Regions from separate parts of the Marinobacter liaoningensis genome, predicted to be linked through region 3. Evidence: predicted binding sites of a transcription regulator. Region 3 holds the regulator's gene; each other region holds the start of a gene.

Region 1 (5,982 bases), on a different contig from region 3:
AATAGGCGATGAGCTGGAAATCGCACTCACTCTGGAGGGCTCAAGACCCATCGCCATGCTCAAATCCCAGCTGGAAAAGCTGCACACGGTGGGGGAAGTCATGCTCGGAGTGCAGGAGATACCACAGTCAAAAACCGCCTAGCAGCGGTACAACAGACCTATCTGCGCCGTCGATCGGGCGTGGGGAGGGATGCTTTTCTGCCGGGAAAAGCTGTCTGAGCGCAGCGAGTTCTTTTCCCACAAGAAAAACATCCCTCCCCGCGCCCAGGCACCATCAGATAAAGAAGGTTACCAGGATTTGTAGGGCAGGAACTTCCCGTTCATGGTGACGACAACGCGATCGCCCTTCGGATTCTCCTCCTTCTCGACGTCCATGGTGAAATCGATGGCACTCATGATGCCGTCGCCGAATTTCTCGTGGATGAGCTCTTTCATGGTGTCACCGTAAACACCCACCACCTCGTACAAGCGATAGATCAGTGGATCCTGTGGAACGGCTCCGTCCCAGGCTTTCTTTGGACAAACCTGCAGAGCTTCTGCCACCGGCTTATCCAAGCCGAGAAACTCACACAGAGCGAAGGCTTTATCTTCGCTGAGGCTGTTCATACCCAGAGCCGCCGAAGTGGTAAACACCGGGGACAGGCCGATGGTCTCGGCGATGGCTTCCCAGGTCACTCCCTTGGAGAATTTCGCTTCCAGGATTTTTGCGGTCATCAGTTCTTTGTGCATCATGGCGGTTTCCTCTCTTGGCTTTTAACGTCAGACATTCGCCGCGCGAACGGCAGTTTCGGATTCGGATCCGGCAGACGCCGGATTTGCCTGGGCAACGCCCTTGGCAGGTTCAACAACTTTCGGAGTGCCGTCTTTTTCAGGCAGGGCCCCTCCACTTCTATTGACCAGGAAGTCCACCAGGTAGTCCCGGGTTTTGTGGTAAGCGGGATTCTGGAATATCGTGGCCCGTGCCCGAGGGTGCGGAATGTCTACCTTCACGCTTTCAGCGATGCGGGCATTGGGGCCATTGGACATCAGGAAGATTCGATCGGAGAGCAGGATCGCCTCGTCCACATCGTGGGTGATCATAAATACGGTCTGGCGGGTTTCTTCCCAGATCTTTACCAGCTCGTCCTGGATTACGCCCCGGGTGAGCGCGTCCAGCGCGCCAAACGGTTCGTCCAGCAGAAGAAGTTCCGGCTGAGTGGCAAAAGCCCGGGCGATACTGACCCGCTGACGCATACCACCAGAGAGCTGTGACGGTTTGCGGTCGAGCGCGTGGTCCAGACCCACCATTTTCAGGTAGCGTTCGCTGTGCTCTTTAACTTCCTCCTTGGACCACTTTGGCCAGCGGGCACGCACTGCGAAAACGATGTTGTTCACCGTGGTTTTCCAGGGCAGCAGGCTGTAATTCTGGAACACTACACCTCGCTCAAGCCCTGGCCCCTGTATTTCTTTACCGTTCATTACCACGTTGCCGGCGCTGGCTTCGTCCAGGCCTGCCAGCACGTTTAGAATGGTGGATTTGCCGCAACCAGAGTGGCCGATGATGCAGACGAATTCGCCTTTCTCCAGGGCAAAGCGGATATCTTCGAAGACGGTCAGCTCACCGCCCTGCCCGTCTGAATAGACTTTGGACAGGCCATCTACTTCGAGGAATGACTTACTCATAACAGGTCTCCATTCGGAGGGTTGGGACCGGCACCGGTTGGCCGGTAGCCGGACCACTCATTCTTTGTATTCCACCAGCTTCTGGGCCTTGCCCAAGGCCAGGTCGAGCAGCATGCCCACCACCCCGATCATCAGAATGGAGAAGATCACACTCGCCAGATCCAGGTTGTTCCATTCGTTCCACACGTAGTAGCCGATGCCAGTACCACCCACGAGCATTTCCGCGGCAACAATGACCAGCCAGGCAATGCCGATAGAGATGCGCATACCGGTGAGGATCGTCGGCGCGGCCGCTGGCAGAATCACCGTTATGGCGGTACGAAGTGGCCCGAGTTCGTGGGTGCGAGCAACGTTCACCCAGTCCTGTCTCACATTCGCAACGCCGAACGCGGTATTCAGTAACATCGGCCAGATCGAACAGATAAAGATCACGAAAATGGCGGACGCGTCAGAATCCTGAATGATGAACAGGGCCAGCGGCATCCAAGCCAGTGGCGAGATGGGGCGCAGCAGCTGAATGTACGGGTTCAGAGCTTTGTACATCAGTGGCGACATACCGATCAGGAAGCCGATTGGCAATGCGATAGCCATTGCCGCAAGGTAACCGGTCAGCACCCGGTAAACCGAATAGGCCAGCTGGATACCAATACCCTTGTCATTCGCGCCGGCATCATAGAACGGGTTAGACAGCTCTTCCCACGCCAGCTTGAGGACCGCGGAAGGGGGCGGCACTCGGGATTCCTGGTCGGCACCACCCATCAACATTTCGTACTCGCTCATTCCGGTCTCAGCCTCTGGGGGCTGGGTTGCCATTTCCCAGAGCCCCAGAGCCAAAACCAGGAACGAAACCGACAGCAGCGCTGCCCGAACGTTCAAGGAGGCCATGTTTACACCCTCCCGATATCGAAGCTGCGTGCATACTCTTCCGCACGATCCGAATCGAACGTCTTGCCCATGATGGTGTGGGTCTTGTAAGTCCTGTCAGGGGCGGTATAACCCAACTCTTCCATAATCTTGCCGGTCTCGCCCGCCAGGTAGACCTGCTCGGCGATGCCTTTGTAGTCCACATCACCTTCAATGTAGCCCCAGCGTTTCATCTGGGTGAGGATCCACACGCCCATGGAGTGCCACGGGAATGGATCGAAATCGATACGGTCCGGAACATTCTTCACTTCGCCCAGGCCGTCTGCGTAATAGCCGGTAAGCACTTGCTGAATTACCGGTGCCGGCTGATTCAGGTAGTTCTTGGGTGCAATAACCTCGGAAATTTCCTTGCGGTTGTCCGGGTTATTGGAGTACTGGGTTGCGTCGATGATCGCGCGCAGCAAGGCACCGTAGGTGTTCGGATTCTGGGTGGCAAACTTCTGGCTACAAGCAAAGGCACAGCACGGGTGCCCTTCCCAGATATCCTTGGTAAGCATATGAATGAACCCGACCTTTTCCCATACCGCACGCTGGTTAAACGGATCTGGTGAAAGGTAACCGTCCAGGTTGCCGGCACGCAGGTTAGCGACCATCTCGGGTGGCGGAACCACTCGAATCTGCACGTCTTTGTCCGGGTCGATACCGTTTTCGGCCAAGTAATAACGCAACAGGAAGTTATGCATGGAGTATTCGAACGGCACACCGAACTTGAAGCCTTTCCACTGCTTAGGATCCCGTTTGTCCTTATGATCCACGTGCAGGACAATGGCCTGCCCATTGATGTTCTCAACCGCCGGCATAATGAACGGCTCCGGTGTGGAGCCGGCGCCCATAGACATGGCCAGGGGCATGGGAGTGAGCATGTGGGAAGCGTCATACTCTCCAGCAAGGGACTTGTCCCGGGCTACGGCCCAACCTGCGGTCTTGGTCACGGTGACATCCAGGCCGTAACGCTCATAGAAACCCATGGGGTGCGCCATAATGATTGGCGTCGCGCAGGTGATCGGAACAAATCCGACGTTCAACTTGGTTTTTTCGAGCTTACCGAGCGATTCCTTCACGGCCGCCTTGGCCTTATCCAGAGGAAAGACGCTTCCCAACAAGGCCGCTGCACTGCCTGCCCCCATCATCTTCATGAAGCTTCGGCGGCTATGGTCATTATGGCCGAACACCGAGCGGACGACGGCGCTTTCAATGGCCCGGTCCATCATGGCCTCGGAATCCATGGCGGCTTCTGAGGCAATTGCGTCCCGGCTCTGTGATTGCTGAAGATTCAGGGACACCGACGGCGTTTCCTGCCCGAGTTTGCATTCCGGGCATCCGCAGGTTTTTGCGTGAATCAGAGACTGGTCACCGTTAAACGGATTGCCAAGGCTTTTCGTGGTCATGGGGCACTCTCCCTACTCTCAAATTGTTTATGCACTCTCACGGTGCAAAAAAGGAGCATCTCAAGTCCGGCACTGAAACATCAGAGAACGGGCAGGGGCTTCTTATAGAGCTATCGCAGGGTTCGTGCCAAGTCTTGAAAAACATCTAAGGCTTTATTTTATAACGCCTTTTTCTAAAGTAGTGAGTGTCGCCTTTGCTACGATATTTCGTGTTTCACGATTTTTCGTATCTCAGACTACGATTTTTCGTCGTTGGCATAAGATTTGTTGTGTTCTTTTTGAACTACTCAGGACATTGCCATGAATCCCGACGCCATAGATGCCTTCGATACCGCCAACTGGATTGATCATTTGCCGGAGGCCGCCCTGCTGGTAGACGCCAGCCGGGACCTGATTCTGGCGGCCAACAGTTCTATGGGCCGGATGATCGGCACGGATAGGCAGTCACTTAAAGGCACACCCTGCACCCGCCTGTTCACCGATCAACGCCCACAACTGATTGCCTTTACGGAAGAGACACTGTTCCGAAGCCACGGCTGGAGCCGGGACTTTATTCTCCAGCACCGGGATGGCCACACGGTTGAGCTGGAAATCTCTTCTTCCCGGGTCGGGGAAGCGGAATCCCAGAGCATATTGCTGCTGCTTCGAGACCGGCAACAACTTCGTACCCTGCGCGAACGGCACGATGCCAACCACTACCACCGGGGCGGTCTGCTGGAATGGCGGCGAGTCGAAGAGCTGTTCAAAGACATGGAGCGTGAGAACCAGCTTATCCTGCATGCGGTGGGAGAAGGCATCTACGGCGTGGATGCGGAAGGGCGAGGCACCTTCGCAAATCCCGCTGCCGAACGAATGCTGGGCTGGCGAATGGACGAACTCATGGGCCGGGTTCTACATCGGGTTGTACACCACTCCCACGCGGACGGGAGCCTTTACCCTCTGAAGGACTGCCCAATTTACGCAGCCTTCCGGGATGCCAGCGTAAAGCGCGTCGGCGAAGACTGGTTCTGGCGGAAGGACGGCAGCGGCTTTGCCGTGGAGTACACCAGCACGCCCATTCTCGATAACGGACATCCGGTAGGTGCTGTGGTGGTGTTCCGCGACATCTCGGCCCGCCAGGAAGCCCGGAAAGAACTGCAGAACGCGCTGGAGGAAGTGAAGAGCCTGAAGCACCGCCTGGAAATGGAAAACGCCTACCTGCAGGAAGAACTTAGCGCCGAACACCATTTTCACGAGCTGGTGGGGCAGAGTGAAGCAATCAAGGGCATCGCCCGACGCATCGGGCTGGTCGCACCCACCGATGCCAACGTGCTGGTGACCGGGGAGTCAGGCACCGGCAAAGAACTGATTGCACGGGCCATCCACCAGGCCAGCGATCGCCGGGACCGGCCAATGATTCGGGTGAACTGCGCGGCGATCCCGAAAGATCTGTTTGAAAGCGAGTTCTTCGGCCACATCAAGGGCGCCTTCACCGGAGCGGTGAGCGACCGTACAGGCCGCTTCGAACTGGCCGATGGAGGCACTCTGTTTCTGGACGAAGTCGGTGAGATTCCACTGGAGCTCCAGGGCAAACTGCTGCGAGTCTTGCAGGACCAGCAGTTTGAGCGGGTGGGCGAAAACCGCACCCGAGCGGTCAATGTCCGGGTGATTGCCGCCACCAACCGGGACCTGAAATCGGAAATCCAAGCCAAGACATTTCGGGAGGACCTATACTTCCGCCTGAATGTCTTCCCCATCGAATCGGTGCCCCTACGCCGGCGTCTGGAGGATATCCCCATCCTCGCCCAGGAATTCCTTAGCCGGGCCTGCCAGAAGTTCAACCGGCCCACCCTTGTATTGCGAGAACGAGACGTGGAAACCCTGAAGGCCTACCCCTGGCCGGGCAATGTGCGGGAGCTGGAAAACGTGATCGAGCGACAGGTAATCACCGCAAACGGCTGCCTTGATCTGGACCTGCCGGGACAGGATTCCCCGGCCAGAGCACCAGCGGCATCAACACCGCCGCCCA
Region 2 (5,982 bases), 1.8 Mb from region 3:
GACTTGCCCATGCCAAAACCGATTTCGAGGTTGAGCATGGCATCACGTCCGAACACCTGCCGCGGGTCGATCATGCCATGCTCGCGGGTCAGGCCAAATTTCGGCCAGCTGCGCTCGTACGCTTTCTTCTGCCCTTCGGTCATTCGCCCCTGACGCAGGACAAAACTGCGCACGCCACGACGCGTCGTTACCGGCGACTCCGCGGCTGCGTCTTTCGGGTTGTGCGGGTCTTTTTGATCGGTCATTTGCCATCCTCAACCGCAGGTTGCGGGTCTGGTTCAACGGATAATTGACGACAGTTTACCAGAGACAACGGATTCAGGAGGACACCAACCCACTCCGTCCCTGCTGGCGGTCAAGCTGGCGATACCCGAGGGCCTCCATCAGGTGCGACTGGGCGAGCGCGTGACAGCCATCCAGGTCGGCCAGGGTCCGGGCCACCCGGAGAATCCGGTGCAAAGCCCGCGCAGAGAGCCCTAGCTTCTCCATGGCTCCCGACAGGAGGCGCTCACCCGGCTCATCCAGACGGCAGGCCTCCTGAAGCGCCCGACCGGAGAGGGCCGAGTTCAGGTGACCGCGGCCATCTTGACGGGCCCGGGCGTCGGCCACCCGGGCCGCCACCAGGGCACTGGATTCGCCTTCCCCCACCGGTCGCATCAGGAGGTCACCACTCTGGACCGGCACCTCCACGTGCAAATCAAACCGATCCAGAAGCGGACCGGAAATTTTCGACCGGTAGCGCAGGACTTGCTGGGGCGTGCACTGGCACTCAACGGTGGGGTGCCCGTTGAAACCGCACGGACAGGGATTCATTGCGCCCACGACCTGGAAACAGGCCGGAAACCGAACCTGCCGCGCAGCCCTGCTGATGGCAATTTCCCCGGTTTCCATGGGTTCACGCAGCACCTCAAGTACCCGACGCTCGAACTCCGGTAACTCATCAAGGAAAAGTACGCCCCGATGGGCCAGGGAGATCTCCCCCGGCCGGGGGCTGCTACCACCACCGACCATCGCCACCGCGGAAGCGGTATGGTGGGGCGCGCGAAACGGTGGCCGGCACCAGCCCTCGACACCCGATGCCAGACCCGCCACCGAATGCACGCTGGCCACCTCCATGGCGGCCTCATCAGTCAATGGTGGCAGAATGCCCGGCAGCCGGCTGGCGAGCATGCTCTTACCGGTCCCGGGTGGCCCGAAGAACAGCAGGTTATGATTTCCCGCAGCGGCCACTTCGAGGGCTCGCCGCGGTACGCTCTGGCCGCGGACATCGGACAGGTCCGGCAAATCCCGGGCAGCGTCCAGCCCGGACCTCGCAGATGCCCTGGCCAACGGCACCAACCGGGCGCGACCCGCCAGGTGCTCACACACCGCCAGCAGATGCCCAGCCGCCAGGACATCCTCCTGACTGGCCAGCGCGGCCTCGTCGGCATTGGCGAGGGGCACCAGCAAGGCCCGGCTGTCATTGCGGGCGGCCAGCACCGACGGCAGAACACCCTTCAGAGGGCGGAGTGCACCATCAAGGGACAATTCTCCGACGAATTCACAGGCACCGAGACTGTCTGCGGGGATCTGACCGGAGGCGGCCAGGATGCCAAGCGCAATGGGCAAATCGAATCGGCCACCCTCTTTGGGCAGGTCCGCGGGGGCGAGATTGATGGTGATGCGGCGAGCCGGGAACTCAAACCCGGCGTTGAGCAGCGCACTGCGCACTCGCTCCTTACTCTCCCTGACCCCGGTTTCCGGCAGGCCGACGATGGAGAGGGCCGGCAAGCCACCGGAGAGATGAACTTCGACGGTTACCGCCGGAGCCGACACGCCAATGCAGGCGCGGGAATGAACAATAGCAAGCATGACAACCTTCCATGGTTTATTGGCTGCAGATCAGAGAGTTGGGCGCGGCGTCCTGCCTGCCCGTCAGAGGTTACTGGTCCTGCAGTTTCTGCTCCAGATCCGTGACCCGGCGCTCCAGCGCCTCCACCTTCTCACGAGTCTTCATCAATACCGCCTGCTGCGCGTCAAACTCCTCCCGAGTGACCAACTCCAGACGCGACAGAACGGCCATGACCGTGGCGCGGGCCTGGGTTTCAAAATCTTCCCGGGCAGCCCGGGCCATATCGGGAACAAACTGGCCAAACTGACCCTGCAACTGGGAAAAGATATCCTGCGGACCTTTCACGCATCACCTCTCTGATTCGAATAATGGCCGGTTTAGACCAAAGACAGCGCCTATAACCGCTTCGCGGGAGTGTATCACACCGCAGCCCCTGCCATACTGTATCCGGTCGGCAGTATAATGCCCGACGACGCTCCGACCGGGCCCGCTCTAATTTGGCCCATTCCGGAGCGAGGCGCCCGATTTTGGTGCACGCTTTTGCTCCAATCTGGGACAGCCACTGCGTAATAGGTTGTTATTAAAGCCTTTTTTTGCGTTGGCACATACGATGCTACAGGTCTCGCACGCAATCCGCACAATTGGTGTGCGAGGTGGCAGCATCCCGAATCCAACAAATGGCCGACGGGCCCTAAAATGTTGGGACGGCAATATCAAGGAGAAAGCAATGAAACTTGTGACAGCGATCATCAAGCCTTTCAAACTGGATGATGTCCGTGAGGCACTATCCGAGATTGGAGTGCAAGGCGTAACCGTCACTGAAGTCAAAGGCTTCGGTCGGCAAAAAGGCCACACAGAACTCTACCGTGGTGCGGAGTATGTCGTGGACTTCCTTCCCAAGGTCAAAGTAGAAGTTGCCATCGGCGACAACCTGCTGGACCAGGTCATCGAATCCATCACCAAGGCGGCCAACACCGGCAAGATCGGTGACGGCAAGATCTTCGTGACTGAACTGGAGCAAGCCATCCGGATCCGGACTGGTGAAACCGGCGAAGAAGCGGTCTGATCCAGCTCGAATAAACGAATAGCCAACGCAAAAAATTTATAACCTGAAAAGCCTCGTGCGGAGGGCTTCACATGGAAAGCAATCTTAATCATATCTTTGAACTGCAGTACGCAATGGACACCTTCTACTTCCTGGTGTGCGGTGCCCTGGTCATGTGGATGGCTGCGGGTTTCGCAATGCTGGAAGCCGGTCTGGTGCGTGCAAAAAACACCACTGAAATCCTGACTAAAAACGTCGCTCTGTTCGCCGTTGCCTGTACGATGTACCTGATCTGCGGCTACGACATCATGTATGGCGGCGGTATCTTCCTCAGCGGCATCACCACCGTTGCTGAAATGGACGACGCGGCCGTGGCCGGCGTTATTGCTGCCTCCACCGAAGCCGGCTTCGGCGACATGGGCGAGTACAGCGGCGCTTCCGACTTCTTCTTCCAGGTAGTCTTCGTGGCAACTGCCATGTCCATCGTTTCCGGTGCGGTCGCCGAGCGTATGAAGCTCTGGGCCTTCCTGGCCTTCGCAGTGGTTATGTGCGGCGTGATCTACCCGATGCAGGGCTCCTGGACCTGGAACGGCGATTCCGTATTCGGCATCTACGAGCTGAGCTACAGCGACTATGCCGGTTCCGGTATCGTTCACATGGCCGGTGCGGCGGCTGCCCTGGCTGGCGTCCTGCTGCTGGGTGCACGGAAAGGCAAATACGGCGCGAACGGCCAGATCAAGGCCTTCCCGGGTGCCAACCTGCCGCTGGCAACGCTTGGTACCTTCATCCTGTGGATGGGCTGGTTCGGCTTTAACGGTGGCTCTACCCTGAAACTGGGTGGTATCGGTGTCGCCAACGAAGTGGCCAACGTGTTCCTGAACACCAACGCGGCTGCTGCCGGTGGCCTGATCGCTGCGCTGATCGTGGCCCGCATCATGTTCGGCAAGGCCGATCTGACCATGGCCCTGAACGGCGCCCTGGCTGGTCTGGTAGCAATCACCGCCGAGCCGGCTGATCCGTCTCCGCTGCTGGCCACCGTCATCGGTGCCATCGGTGGTGTGATCGTGGTCTTCTCCATCGTTACCCTCGACAAGCTGCGTATCGACGATCCGGTCGGTGCCATCTCCGTCCACGGTGTGGTCGGTATCTGGGGTATCTTCGCAGTCCTGCTGTCTGACGCAGACGCGACCTTCATGGGTCAGCTGGTCGGCATGCTCACCATCTTTGTCTGGGTCTTCGGTACCAGCCTGATCGTGTGGAGCATCCTGAAGGCCGTCATGGGCATCAGGGTTTCCGAAGAGGACGAGTACGAAGGTGTGGATCTGTCCGAGTGTGGTATGGAAGCCTACCCGGAGTTTGTCAGCAGCAAGCCGTAACCGCCGGCTGGCACGATCAAAAAGGGCGCCCCTCGGGGCGCCCTTTTTTGTGTCTTGCGGCAGCAATGTCAGCCGGTGCCACTGTATAGCACATCCTCGGAGTGACGAAGATAGAGCAGCAACTCCATTTGCGCTTCCCTGATATTGTCGAAAGGCCCCTCGAGCACCCCCTCACGAGTCTGAAAGAACCATTGTCCATTCACCAATTCGAACCGGTCACTGCGAAACCAGTGACGTTCTGCCTCACCCTTGCGCACATCCATATTCCACATCTCCTGCACAGCGAACCACGACTCCGCTCACTTTCTGAGCACACCTCTGAGTGTAGCCAATCTGGTCAGTCTGTCGAGCACAGGCGTTTTTCAGGCCTCCCCGGGTACAACCGGGTCCTCCAGGGCATCCAGCATGAACTGGGGCATGGCCAGGGCTCCGAGGTGAACACCGGCATTGTAATAGCGTGTCACGAACGGGCGGGTATCGGCGTCTTCCTCTCGGAAGTAACGAACCGGTTTATCCTTGCCAGCCATGGTGCAACTCCACCAACCCGTCGGATACACCGGTTGCGGAAACGGCAGGGTCTGAACGTGATCAAATCCGGCTTTGCGCATATCCTCGTGGATCGACTTGATGATGGTATTGGTGTGCAGCAGGGGCGATTCGCTCTGCTGCACGATCAAGCCACCGTCACGCAGAGCCAGCATGGCGTCGCGGTAGAAATCGAGCGCAAAAAGCCCTTCCGCCGGACCCACAGGATCGGTGCTGTCGATGATGATCAGATCGAGGCTGTTGGGCTCAATATCACGAATCCACTGGATGCCATCGCCGAAAAAGAAATTGGCGCGGGGGTCACCATTGGATTCACACAGCTCCGGAAAGTACTTCTCGGACATGCGGGTCACCCGCTCGTCGATTTCCACCTGCCAGGCCTCTTCCACCCCGGGGTGTTTGAGCACTTCCTTCAGGGTACCGCAGTCGCCGCCACCTACAATCACCACTTTTTTCGGATCCTTATGAGTGAACAGGGCCGGATGGGTCATCATCTCGTGATACAGGAAGTTGTCCCGGGTGGTCAGCATCACACAACCGTCCAGTACCATCAGATTGCCGAAGGTCTCGGTTTCGTAGATTTCCAGTTTCTGGAACGGGGTCTGCTCTTCGTGCAGTTTCTTCTTTACCTGCAGGGAAAACGCCGTTCCCTGATCCTGAAACACCTCGGTAAACCAGCCTTCGTTCAATGCCGTCATTATGTTTCTCCTGCTGTGGTCCGTAAGCCGGGTCAAAGGCCGTATTGTAGGGATGCCAAAGGGGCAGCTAAAGCTTTAATCGCCCGGAAGAACACGTATTTTCCACATCCCGTTCTTTTAGCCGGCGGATGGAATCCATACAATGACGCCCATACACCGGCCCTGTTCACCTGGTCTCGGTCGGTCCCGGTTTTTTGACAGGATAGCAAGCATGAGCGAACCCAGCGGCACCGCTGCCCACAAGGTCTACAACATTGCCCACTGGAGCGATGGTTATATTGGCGTGAACCGGGATGGCGAAGTCCTGATACGTCCGGATCGCGGCCACAGTCAGGCTAGGATCAATCTTCCGGAGCTGACCCGCTCACTGTCGGATTCCGGCATTCAGTTACCCGTACTCATTCGTTTTACCGACATCCTCCACGATCGGGTCAACAAGCTGTGCAACGCCTTCAACCGGGTCGCCGCAGACCAGGAGTACCGGGG
Region 3 (5,982 bases):
TTTCGCATCGACATCCCGGCCCTTGCCACTGATCCGTACGCTGCTGTCGAATTCCGACGCCGTTGCGACCAGCTTTGCAGTCGCACGGGCGTGCAGTCCCAGCTTGTTAATAATGGTGATGGGGTGACGAATCATGGCGCGCTCAGATCTCTCCCCGGGCCTGCAGGTGCGGCAATTCCGTGTGGCGAACCTGAACGTTGCTGTAGTTGTTCCGGAAATGCTTGCGCAATTGCTCGCTCACATACACCGAGCGATGCTGACCACCGGTGCAGCCAATGGAGATGGTCATGTAACTGCGATTGCTGTCGGCGAAAGAGGGCAGCCAGGTTTCCAGGAAGCCGGTCAGGTCACTGATCATTTTGCCAGTGGCTGGTTCCTTTTCCAGGAAGTCGATCACCGGTTGATCGGTTCCAACAAATTTGCGCAGACTGTTATCCCAGTAGGGGTTGGGTAGGCAGCGAACGTCAAAGACATAATCGGAATCCAGAGGAACGCCGTGCTTGAACCCGAATGACTGGAACAGCAGGGCCAGCTCCTGGTCCTTACGGCCAACAACACGCTGTTTCACCATGTCCCTGAGCTCGTACATCGACATGCCGGTGGTGTTTACGTAGAGGTCAGACAGCTTGGACAGTGGTTCAAGCAGCCTTTTCTCGCTACTGATCGCCTCCCGGAGTGAAGTCCGGTCATCACTCAGGGGGTGTTTGCGCCGCGTCGCATGAAAGCGCTGGAGAAGAGATTGCTCGTCGGCATCCAGGAAGATGATTTCGACGGTAACGCCGGTCTCCTGAAGTTGGCGGTAAATCACTTCGAAGTTGGCCAGCTCCCCGGACAGGTTACGGGCATCGATACTGACCGCCATTTTGTGAAGGCGCCCCGGCGACTCCTGAGTGGCAGCTTCGCGGGTCAGGGGAAACAACAGTCCAATGGGCAGATTATCGATGCAATAGTAGCCGAGATCCTCCAGTACATGGAGTGCCGTACTCTTGCCGGAACCGGATCTGCCGCTGACGATGATCAGTTTCATGGGCACTCTGTCTCCACTCTCTTGGGTGTCACTCAGTTGCAGCGGTCATGCGTTCATAAAGCGTGGTGGCATCATCGCACTGGCGAAGTCCATCGCAGAAAACCCGTTCGTTGAACTTTTCCGCCAGCTGGCTGAGCAGTTCCAGGTGCTCACTGGTGGCCTCTTTGGGAACAACGAGGGCAAATACGAGGTCGACGGGCTGGTTATCAATGGCGTCGAACTCGATGCTCTCTTCGAGCGTCATCAGAACGCCCACCACATGGTCCAGTCCCTCCAGGCGGCAATGGGGTATGGCAATGCCTTGGCCGATTCCGGTGCTGCCGAGGCGCTCACGGGACACCAGATTGTTGAAGATCTGGGTCTCGCTGAGAGAATCGTCGTGCCGGTGAATCTGTTCGGCAATGAATTCCAGTACCCGTTTCTTGCTCGAGGCGGGTATCCGGCACAAAGTCAGCTCCGGCGCAAGGATGTTATCTATGGTCAGGGATGTGTCGCTCATGAATCGACTGCATTTCCGTAAAAAAAAGGCTGCGGCAGGTTATCCATGCCGCAGCGCGATGAGATGACATGCATGAAAACGGTCGGTTAACGAGCGCCGTTTCCGTGCATCCGGTCTACATTCTTTTCCTTGTGCTTGAGGATCTGGCGGTCCAGCTTATCAATCAGCCCGTCAATCGCTGCGTACATGTCCTCGTTTTCTGCCTTTGCGTGAATATCACCACCAACCACGTGCAACGTTGCTTCCGCCATCTGACGCACCTTTTCCACCTGCAGGGTAACCTGGCAGTTACTGATATGGTCAAAGTGACGCTCGAGTTTCTCGAATTTTTCTGAGACGTAATCCTTGAGTGCGGGAGTCAGTTCTACGTGATGGCCTGAAATGTTGAGTTGCATAGGCGTCTCCTGTTGTCATCATGCCGGTCCCAACGGGGCCGGGCCTGAGGGCTGGCGCACACTGCGCCGGCAAAGTTTGGCTCGGGGGAGCGCTGTTTTCGACAGTGCGCCCCTAAACCAGTCTTTTTCTCTCGTTAGAGGGTGGAATATGCATCGCTTCCCGGTATTTGGCGACGGTCCGACGGGCCACCTTGATACCCTGTTCCCCTAGCATGGTCGCAATTTTGCTGTCGCTCAACGGCTTTTTCGGTGTCTCGGCCGCTATCAGTTTCTTGATCATTGCACGGATGGCTGTTGATGAACATTCGCCGCCTTCATCGGTACTGACGTGGCTCGAGAAAAAGTACTTCAGCTCGAAAATACCCCGCGGTGTGTGCATATACTTCTGCGTGGTGACCCGGGAAATTGTCGACTCGTGCATTTCTACCGCCTGCGCTATGTCTGAGAGGATCAGTGGCTTCATGGCCTCTTCGCCGTGATCCAGAAAACCCTGTTGGTGCTCGACAATGCGTGTCGCCACTTTCAGCAAGGTTTCATTGCGGCTCTGCAGGCTCTTGATAAACCATTTGGCTTCCTGCAGCTGATCCCTCAGGTAGGTGTTATCAGCACTGCTGTCTGCCCGTCTTATAAGAGAAGCATAGCTCGCATTGACGCGGATGCGTGGTGCAATCTCAGGATTTAGTTCAACCCGCCATCTGCCGTTGTGTTTGCGGACGATGACATCGGGAATGACGTAATCCGGTTCGGCGCGGTCAATCACATCGCCCGGGCGCGGATTCAGCCCGGTAATCAGGGCCAGAACATCACGCAGCTGATCTTCCTTGAGTCGGCTTCGGCGCAATAACTGGGCGTAGTCCCGGTTGCCCAGCAGGTTAATGTAGTGAGTGATCACAAGGCGTGCCTGGGCAAGCCAGGGCGTTTCGGGCGGTAACTGGTTCAGCTGGATGAGCAGGCATTCCTGCAGGTCCCGGGCAAAGACACCGGGCGGGTCAAAATGCTGCAGGCGATGAAGGACTGCCTCCACTTCATCCAGTTCCAGTGGGTCTTCCTCGGTTTCATCCAGCAGTCCTGCGTGGATGTCGTCCAGTGGGCTGGTCAGGTAGCCTCGCTCGTTCACTGCATCCATCAGGGCATGGGCAATGGCCTGATCCCGTTCGCTCAGCGGCGTCAGGTTCAATTGCCATTCAAGGTGATCCTGCAGGGTTTCACTCGGGGAGTTGCGGGTTTCGAAGTCGTGATCGTTCTCGTCTTCGTTTCGGGCGGCCGGGGCAGGGGCTGACTGATAGATGTCGTCCCAGGCGGTGTCGACGGGAAGATCGTCGGGGATGTTATCGGGAATCTCGTTTTCCGAGGCCCAGTCTGGTCCGTTTTCCGATTCATCCCAGTCGGTATTGGCGTCAGTACCGGAATCGGCCGTCGTTTCCGCTGCGGACTCCTCCTGACCGCGCTCGTCGTCACTCGACGCCGCTTCGGCCTGATCGTCGTCTTCCGAGGTTTCCAGCATCGGGTTGGACTCCAGAGCCTGCTGGATTTCCTGTTGAAGATCGAGGGTGGATAGCTGTAGTAGCCGGATCGCCTGTTGCAGCTGGGGCGTCATGGTCAGGCTCTGACCCAGCTTTAACTGTAAGGAGGCTTTCATAACCATGGTTCAGGATCCGTCACTCATCAGGCGCTGTAATACCCTAAGTTCAATAAAAAATTGTTGTATGCCGGTTACTTGCCGTTACCAAAAAATGCCCTAGCAAGTTCTTTGCCGAGTTTACTTGCTCGGGTTCATCAACACAATCGGGCAGCGGTTATCACAGTCGGAATTCGTTACCGAGGTAGACCTCTTTTACTTGCTGGTTCGCAAGAATGGTTTCCGAATTGCCAGAGGCAATGATGTGGCCGCCCGATACAATGTACGCCGTCTCACAGATGTCCAGCGTTTCCCGGACATTGTGGTCCGTAATCAGTACCCCGATGCCCTTGTCCCGCAGGTGACGGATAATGTGCTTGATATCGCTCACCGAAATCGGGTCAACGCCGGCAAAGGGTTCGTCCAGCAGGATAAAAGCGGGTTCCATGGCCAGTGCCCGGGCTATTTCCACGCGCCGGCGCTCACCGCCTGACAGCGCCATGCCTACACTGTCGCGGATGTGGGTAATGTGGAATTCTTCCAGCAGCTCTTCCAGGCGACTTTCCCGGTCAGCCCGACTCATACCCTTACGGGTTTCGAGGATCGCCATAAGGTTGTCCCGGACTGTCAGCTTCCGGAACACAGAAGCCTCCTGAGGCAGATAGCCAATTCCTTTCCGGGCCCGGCCATGCATGGGCAGCGGTGTAACGTCCTGGCTGTCGATCATGATGCGGCCGCGGTCAGCGGGAACCAGTCCGACGATCATGTAGAAGCAGGTGGTCTTGCCGGCGCCATTGGGGCCCAGAAGTCCGACGATCTCGCCACTGCGGATCTCCAGCGAGACATCGAGCACCACTTTCTTGTGTTTGTAGCTTTTTGCCAGGTTACTGGCTCTCAGAACTGCCATCGGATCCCTGTATGCCCCCGGTACTGCGTGGCTGAATGACCATTTCGACACGGCCGCTGCCGGTTTCGGTTTTCGTGCCGCCTTCGGCAGTCACGACCCGACGGACGGTATCATAATGAATGACGTCGCCGCGGAACAGGTTGCCATTCTGCTCAATGATCGCTTCCCGTTCAAAAGTCAGTCGGTTTTCGTCGGCAGACCAGGTGATATTCAGCGCCCGTGCATCGGTTTCGCCCTCGCCGTTGCGGGTGGGTTGCTGGTAGCGGGCCGGTTTGCCAGACGCCTCAATCCGGCTCAGGCCTTCAGCATTGCGATAGAGTACTACCCGTTCTGCCGTCAGCCGGGTTCTGCCCTGAACCAGTTCAACGTCACCGTTGTAGGTGGCGATGCCCTGGGCGTCGTCCAGTCGAGCGTTGTCGGCGCTTACCGTGATCGGCAGGTCCGAATCCAGATTGAACGCGGACGCGGGCCCGGTGAAAGACAGGGCCAGGGTGATCGCCAACAGCGTCCATAATCGGTTATTTGCCAGTTTCATAGCGTCCTTCCACCTGGGATTTAAGTTCGAGAATGCGTTCGTCGATCCAGGCCCTCATGCCTTTTGCCCGGGTTACGCCAATCCTGTCGGTAATGGTGACGGGGGCATCGGTGTAGACGGTGCCGAGATCATTGTCCAGCGTCAGGCTCGTGGTGGTCAGGGTAGCCTCCCGTTCGTCGATGGTTCTGACCACCCGTACATGATCGGTCAGATAGAGTATCCCTTCATTCTGCAGCAGGCTGCCATTCTCTGCTTCGACAATCCATGGGGTGGTCTCCGGCTGACCGAAGAGTTTGGCCCGGGGTGCCTTCATCGTAGCGACGTTGCCTTCTTCGAACTGTTCGATCCGCGGGCTGGTAAACTGGATCTTCAGGTTGCCATCCTCGTCATAGGAGGTGTAGCTGCCGTTTATAACGAAGCCATCCGGCTCTGTCTTGCCCCGGAGTTCCGCCGCTTCATCCTGAACCATGGGCGGCTCGTCACTGCGCCACATCAGGAACACCGTGGCTGCGATGGTGCCGCCAAGAGCCAGAGTGCGCAACCATGGCCGATCGTCGAGCGTAAGCATCGAAAGCAGGCTGCTTTTCGCTTCGTCTTCGGTGTTATCGTTTTCGCCGGGTGAGGCGGCACTCATGCGTCGGGCTCCAGGTATTTCGACAGGGCATTATCGAGCCTGTCCTGTGCGGTCAGCAACAGATCGCACGCCTCCCGGACGGCCCCGTTGCCGCCCGCGGCCTGCGTGCAGTAATCGGCGTGTTCGCGCACAAGCCAGTACCCGTTGGGAACTGTTATGCCCAGGCCGGCATAGCGGATGGCAGGCAGGTCGGGCAGGTCGTCGCCCATGTAGGCAATGGCTTCGGGGGAGAGGTTCATCGTGCTGACCAGTTCCTGAAGCGCTACCCGCTTATCTTCCCGGCCCTGCATCAGCTGCGGAATGCCCAGATCCCGCATGCGCTTTTCGGTCAGTGGCGACTGGCGGCCGGTGATTACCGCCACCGTGA
Region 4 (5,982 bases), on a different contig from region 3:
ACAAAAACGTTACACCGACAGTCAGAGGGCGCATTTGCGCACCAATAGAAGCCATCACGGGCCTAACCGCCCCCTTATTGTGCGTCAGCGCAGTTCCAGGCTCCCTCACACCTCAAGCAAGAACGTTACCGGGCCATCATTGACCAGATGGACTTTCATATCTGCTCCGAAGCGACCTCCTTCGACTCGCTCACGACCGAGCTTCGCCTGCGCCTCAGCCAGGAAACTGTCGAACAGCTCACTGGCGAGCTCCGGCCCCGCCGCGCAGGAAAAACCGGGGCGGGTGCCCGACGCTGTATCTGCTGCAAGAGTAAACTGGGGAACAATAAGAAGAGAGCCGCCGATATCGATCAGACTGCGGTTCATTCGGCCCTGATCATCGGGGAAGACACGATAGGCGAGAATCTTACGGCACAGTTTCCCGACTTGTGCACGGCCATCTCCGCGCTCGACACCGAGCAACAGCAACAGACCGGCATCGATAGACGCAATTCGCTCACCGCCTGTAACTACACTGGCTTCCGATACTCGCTGGATGAGCCCTTTCATGCGTCTCTCTGAGGAAATTCGTACGGCGGAACATCAAATCGGAGAAGAGTCTATCGACGGGATTAACGATTCGCAACCATCAAAAAGCACGACTAGCTCGCACTTTTCCCAGATTTCGCAACGACCTCTTCGACCCCCCGGATCAGGGCATCAACAATGGCCGGTTCGGACGCGGAGTGCCCGGCATCCCGGATAATCCGGAGATTTGCGCCGGGCCAGGCCTTGCTGAGCGCGAGCGCATTGTCCAGCGGGCATATCATGTCATAGCGACCGTGCACGATAATACCCGGAATACCTGCCAGCCTGTGGGCATCACGGAGGATCTGATTCGGTTCCAGGAAGGCCTCATTCATGAAGTAGTGGCATTCAATTCGGGCCAGGGCGATTGCGACATGGGGGTGACCGAAGTGTTCAACCACTCGTGGGTTCGGGTGCAACGTCGCGCAACGCCCTTCCCATACGGACCAGGCCTTGGCAGCCTGAATTTGCTCCAGTTCATTAGAACTTGTCAGTTTCTTGTAATACGCGGACACCATGTCGGCACGCTCATGAACGGAGACCTGTTCCTCGAACTCCTGCCAGTAGTCCGGAAACACCCGGCTGGCACCGTCCTGGTAGAACCACTGGATATCCCGTGGCCGACACAGAAAAATGCCACGCAATACCAGACCTGACACCCTTTCAGGATACGCCTGCGCATACACCAGACTGAGGGTTGACCCCCAACTGCCGCCGAACAGCAGCCACCGGTCGATGCCGAAAAATGAACGGACGGCCTCCATGTCCTCAACCAGCTTGTCCGTGCTGTTGCCCTCAAGTTCCGCCAGCGGAGTGGAACGGCCCGCCCCGCGTTGGTCCATGAGAATGATTCTGAACCGTTCTGCATCAAAGAAGCGCCGGTGGAACTCCTCACAACCGCCACCAGGTCCTCCATGGATCACGATGACAGGAATGCCGTCCGGGTTGCCGCTTTCCTCAACATACAGCTCATGAGGGGGATCAACGGCTATGCGATGCTGGGCGTTGGGCTTGATTTCCGGGTAGAGCGTGAGCATCAGGCGTTCCAGAAAAGGGTTTAACCGGAGTGTAGCTGAACTGAACTAAAAAAGGGGCAGGTCACTACTGACCTGCCCCTTTTTATTCCCACCGCTTGCTTACTTTTTCTTGGCGCGCTTGCGCTCGTTTTCAGTCAACAGTTTCTTGCGCAGACGAATCGACTTGGGGGTGACTTCCACCAGCTCATCGTCATCAATGAACTCCAGCGCCTGCTCAAGGGTGAACTTGATCGGCGGCACCAGGCCAATAACCTCATCCTTGCCAGATGCCCGCATGTTGTCGAGCTTCTTGCCTTTGGTCGGGTTCATGACCATGTCGTTGTCACGGCTGTGAATACCACACAGCTGACCTTCGTAAATTTCCTGACCCGGATCCAGGAACAGCTTGCCGCGACTCTGGAGCGTTTCCAGCGAGTAAGTCAGCGCTGTGCCGGTTGCCATGGACACCAGAACACCGTTCTGACGGCTGGTAACGTCACCGACCTTGATGGGGCCGTAATGACTGAAGGTTGAAGTCAGGATACCGGTGCCCGACGTCATGGTCAGGAAGGTGTTACGGAAGCCAATCAGACCGCGGGCCGGGATGGTGTAATCAAGACGCATGCGCCCTTTGCCATCCGGAACCATGTTGGTCAGGTCGCCTTTCCGAAGACCCATCTGCTCCATCACAGGGCCCTGGTGCTGTTCTTCAATGTCGACGATGACATTTTCGTACGGCTCCTGTTTCTCACCGTCGACTTCGCGGATAACCACTTCCGGACGACCGACCGCCAGCTCGAAATTCTCCCTGCGCATGTTCTCGATCAGAACCGACAGGTGCAACTCACCACGACCGGACACTTTGAACTTGTCGGCAGATTCACCTTCTTCCACACGCAGAGCCACGTTATGCAGGAGCTCCTTTTCCAGACGCTCCTTAATGTTCCGACTGGTCACGTACTTGCCTTCCTTACCTGCAAACGGCGAGTCGTTGACCTGGAAGGTCATGGAGACGGTCGGCTCGTCTACCGTCAGTGCGGGCAGCGCTTCAACCTGGGACTGATCACACAGGGTATCGGAAATAAACAGCTCATCCATACCACTCACGCAGACAATATCGCCGGCCTGAGCTTCGTCAACCTCAACACGCTGAAGACCGGAATGGCCCATGATCTTGAGTATACGGCCATTGCGCTTCTTGCCGTCGGCTCCGATTGCCGTCACCGGGGAGTTGGTCTTGACCTTGCCCCGCATGATGCGGCCGATACCGATCACACCCAGGAAGCTGTTGTAGTCCAGCTGCGAGATCTGCATTTGGAAAGGACCATCCATATCGACATTCGGCGCGGGCACGTGGTCGACAATTGCCTGGAACACGGCATCCATGTTGTCGTCCAGGTTTTCGTGATCCAAACCGGCAATACCGTTCAGGGCGCTGGCGTATACAATCGGGAAGTCCAGTTGCTCTTCAGTCGCGCCGAGGGCATCGAACAGGTCGAACACCTGATCGACCACCCAATCCGGACGAGCGCCCGGACGGTCGATTTTGTTCACCACCACAATCGGACGCAGGCCAGCTGCGAACGCTTTCTGAGTTACGAAGCGGGTTTGCGGCATCGGACCATCGATTGAATCGACCACCAGCAGCACGCAATCCACCATGCTCATTACCCGCTCCACTTCACCACCAAAATCGGCGTGGCCCGGGGTGTCGACGATGTTGATATCGTACTCATTCCACTTCAGAGCCGTGTTCTTGGCCAGAATGGTGATACCACGCTCTTTTTCCTGGTCGTTGGAATCCATTACCCGCTCGTTTTCGAGCTCTTTACGATCCAACGTACCGGACTGGCGCAGCAATTTGTCTACGAGTGTGGTTTTGCCATGGTCGACGTGAGCGATGATGGCGATATTACGAAGCTTCTCAATCACAACTATAATCCTGCGGCATGCTTTCTTTGACCTGAGAGGGTCTTCAGGAGGCCAAGCCTCTCACATGCCGTCTCAAATCCGTAAAATGAACCCATTAGTCGGCACCGGGCGGCACCAGCGCCCCGAACGTCAGTGCAGATCAGGGTACAAATGAGGCGGCGCGCAGTATATCGAAAAGTCCATGCCGTTAATATGAAGAAAAACGCCTATTCCTTGAACACCTGCCCGCACCATCCAAGGTCATGACCCGATATTTATGCACCATTTTTGTGCGTTCGAGCGACAGCGTTGCACCAGAGAAAACCCCGGACATACCCCACAAACGGCCCAAACCCGCGTGGTTGTGCGCCTCCGAGCCATGCCCTAAAAATTGGCAAGAGCCTTGCTTAAATGAAATCAGCCGAAATTTGCAGGTAAGTGGCAGGCGCTTTTGCTAAGCTGCGAAATCCTGAGGAAAAGATCGGATATCAGCGACTCTGAACGATCCGGCAAAACGAACATGAATACACCCGCTCACGCGGGATAACTAACGGAGCATGCACAATGTCCAAGACAGTTGATTTGATCAAAGAACACGAAGTTAAGTGGGTCGACCTGCGCTTTACCGACAGCCGCGGCAAGGAACAGCACGTCACCCTGCCGGCCTCTGAGGTAGACGAAGATTTCTTCGCCGACGGCAAGATGTTCGACGGCTCTTCAATCTCAGGCTGGAAGGGCATTAACGAATCCGACATGATCCTGATGCCGGACGACTCCAGCTCCGTTCTGGACCCGTTCACCGAAGAAACCACTCTCAACATCACCTGCGACATCGTAGAGCCTTCTACCATGCAGGGATACGAGCGTGACCCACGTTCCGTTGCCCGTCGTGCGGAAGAGTACCTGAAGTCCACCGGCATCGCCGATGGCGCCCTGTTCGGCCCAGAGCCGGAGTTCTTCGTATTTGACTCGGTCAAGTGGGAAGTGGACATGAAAGGTGCAGGCTACTCCATCCACTCCGAAGAAGCGGCCTGGGTTTCCGGCGAAGACTTCGACCGCAACAACATCGGTCACCGTCCGGGCGTGAAAGGTGGCTACTTCCCGGTTCCGCCGGTTGACAGCCTGCACGACCTGCGTGGCGCGATGTGTGCCGCCATGGAGTCCATGGGCCTGAACATCGAAGTTCACCACCACGAAGTAGGTACTGCTGGCCAGTGTGAAATCGGCGTTGGCGCCAACACCCTGACCAAGAAGGCCGACGAAGTTCAGATCCTGAAGTACTGCGTCCACAACGTTGCACACGCATACGGCAAGACTGCCACCTTCATGCCGAAGCCGGTTGTTGGTGACAACGGTTCCGGCATGCACGTACACATGTCCCTGAGCAAAGATGGCAAGAACCTGTTTGCCGGTGACAGCTATGCTGGCCTGAGCGAAGCGGCGCTGTACTACATTGGTGGCGTGATCAAGCACGCCAAGGCCATCAACGCCTTCACCAACAGCTCCACCAACTCCTATAAGCGTCTGGTTCCGGGCTTCGAAGCACCGGTTATGCTGGCCTACTCGGCCCGTAACCGTTCCGCTTCCATCCGTATCCCTTACGTGAACAGCCCGAAGGCGCGCCGGATCGAAGTCCGCTTCCCGGACGCCTCAGCCAACCCGTACCTGGCTTTCGCTGCCCTGATGATGGCTGGCCTCGACGGCATCCAGAACAAGATCCACCCCGGCGATGCCATGGACAAGGATCTGTACGACCTGCCGAAGGAAGAGGCGCTGAACATTCCGGTCGTAGCCGAAACTCTGGCCGAAGCTCTGGATTGCCTGGAAGAAGACCACGAGTTCCTGACCCGCGGTGGCGTCTTCACTGAAGACATGATCCAGGGTTACGTCGAACTGAAGCGCGGTGAAGTCGAGCGCCTGAACATGACCACGCATCCGGTCGAGTTCGAGCTGTACTACTCCTGCTAAAAACAACCCGTTAATTCGGGATTGTGAAAAAGCCCCGCCCTGTGCGGGGCTTTTTTTGTGCACCCCCTCACAAGTGCCTGACGTCCTTAACGATATGTAACCAACAACCCGCCACACAGGCGTTGAAATGACTCCGGCGCCCGCAGATAATCAATTAAAATCATGGAAACAGGTGTGCTTATGAACCCGAGGACCGGATTAGTTGCCGCAGCCTTTCTTCTGCTGGCCGTTCCAGCAAGCGCTGAGGTCTACCGGAATGTAGACGCCTACGGCAATGTCACGTACTCCGACGAACCGTCCGACGGCGCCGAGGCTATTGAGGTAAAGCCGGTCACCACGGTTACGCTTCCGAAACCCCAGAATGTTCGCGAAACCGACAAGCTCCGCGAGGAAGTAAAGCGCGAAGGCGCGATTTATGAGAGCGTTTCGTTTACCTACCCCGAGAATAATCAGGCGTTCAACAGTGGCAGCGGTGACGTCCAGTTTGAGGTTCAAAGCACGCCCGGCCTCCGGGACGGCC

The links. Region 3 encodes sigma-54, which starts transcription at its own class of promoters, with help from an activator protein. Its sites were predicted from a motif close to ANTGGCATNNANNTTGCTNT; they were not measured.
Region 1: KZO34_RS14980 (sigma 54-interacting transcriptional regulator) is a predicted target of sigma-54. The motif match lies at 4,226-4,245, and genes of this name have one in related genera.
Region 2: glnK (P-II family nitrogen regulator) is a predicted target of sigma-54. The motif match lies at 2,429-2,448, and genes of this name have one in related genera.
Region 4: glnA (glutamate--ammonia ligase) is a predicted target of sigma-54. The motif match lies at 3,885-3,904, and genes of this name have one in related genera.

What each region holds. Positions count from the first base shown of each region.
Region 1 is NZ_JAHXKI010000003.1:382,120-388,101, reverse strand. It holds gene KZO34_RS15005 (ACT domain-containing protein) at 1-142, shown strand, start outside; gene cynS (cyanase) at 289-732, opposite strand; gene KZO34_RS14995 (ABC transporter ATP-binding protein) at 760-1,662, opposite strand; gene ntrB (nitrate ABC transporter permease) at 1,720-2,547, opposite strand; gene KZO34_RS14985 (ABC transporter substrate-binding protein) at 2,550-3,974, opposite strand; gene KZO34_RS14980 (sigma 54-interacting transcriptional regulator) at 4,275-5,982, shown strand, end outside.
Region 2 is NZ_JAHXKI010000002.1:2,245,270-2,251,251, reverse strand. It holds gene trmB (tRNA (guanosine(46)-N7)-methyltransferase TrmB) at 1-245, opposite strand, end outside; gene KZO34_RS12620 (YifB family Mg chelatase-like AAA ATPase) at 319-1,851, opposite strand; gene KZO34_RS12615 (accessory factor UbiK family protein) at 1,922-2,176, opposite strand; gene glnK (P-II family nitrogen regulator) at 2,559-2,897, shown strand; gene KZO34_RS12605 (ammonium transporter) at 2,969-4,252, shown strand; gene KZO34_RS12600 (DUF6316 family protein) at 4,321-4,515, opposite strand; gene speE (polyamine aminopropyltransferase) at 4,615-5,496, opposite strand; gene speA (biosynthetic arginine decarboxylase) at 5,708-5,982, shown strand, end outside.
Region 3 is NZ_JAHXKI010000002.1:427,416-433,397, reverse strand. It holds gene KZO34_RS04275 (HPr family phosphocarrier protein) at 1-135, opposite strand, end outside; gene rapZ (RNase adapter RapZ) at 143-1,027, opposite strand; gene ptsN (PTS IIA-like nitrogen regulatory protein PtsN) at 1,056-1,526, opposite strand; gene hpf (ribosome hibernation promoting factor) at 1,613-1,921, opposite strand; gene KZO34_RS04255 (RNA polymerase factor sigma-54) at 2,034-3,566, opposite strand; gene lptB (LPS export ABC transporter ATP-binding protein) at 3,721-4,446, opposite strand; gene lptA (lipopolysaccharide transport periplasmic protein LptA) at 4,424-4,981, opposite strand; gene lptC (LPS export ABC transporter periplasmic protein LptC) at 4,965-5,615, opposite strand; gene KZO34_RS04235 (KdsC family phosphatase) at 5,612-5,982, opposite strand, start outside.
Region 4 is NZ_JAHXKI010000006.1:59,660-65,641, forward strand. It holds gene dtd (D-aminoacyl-tRNA deacylase) at 106-549, opposite strand; gene pip (prolyl aminopeptidase) at 642-1,604, opposite strand; gene typA (translational GTPase TypA) at 1,704-3,515, opposite strand; gene glnA (glutamate--ammonia ligase) at 4,059-5,462, shown strand; gene KZO34_RS17625 (DUF4124 domain-containing protein) at 5,643-5,982, shown strand, end outside.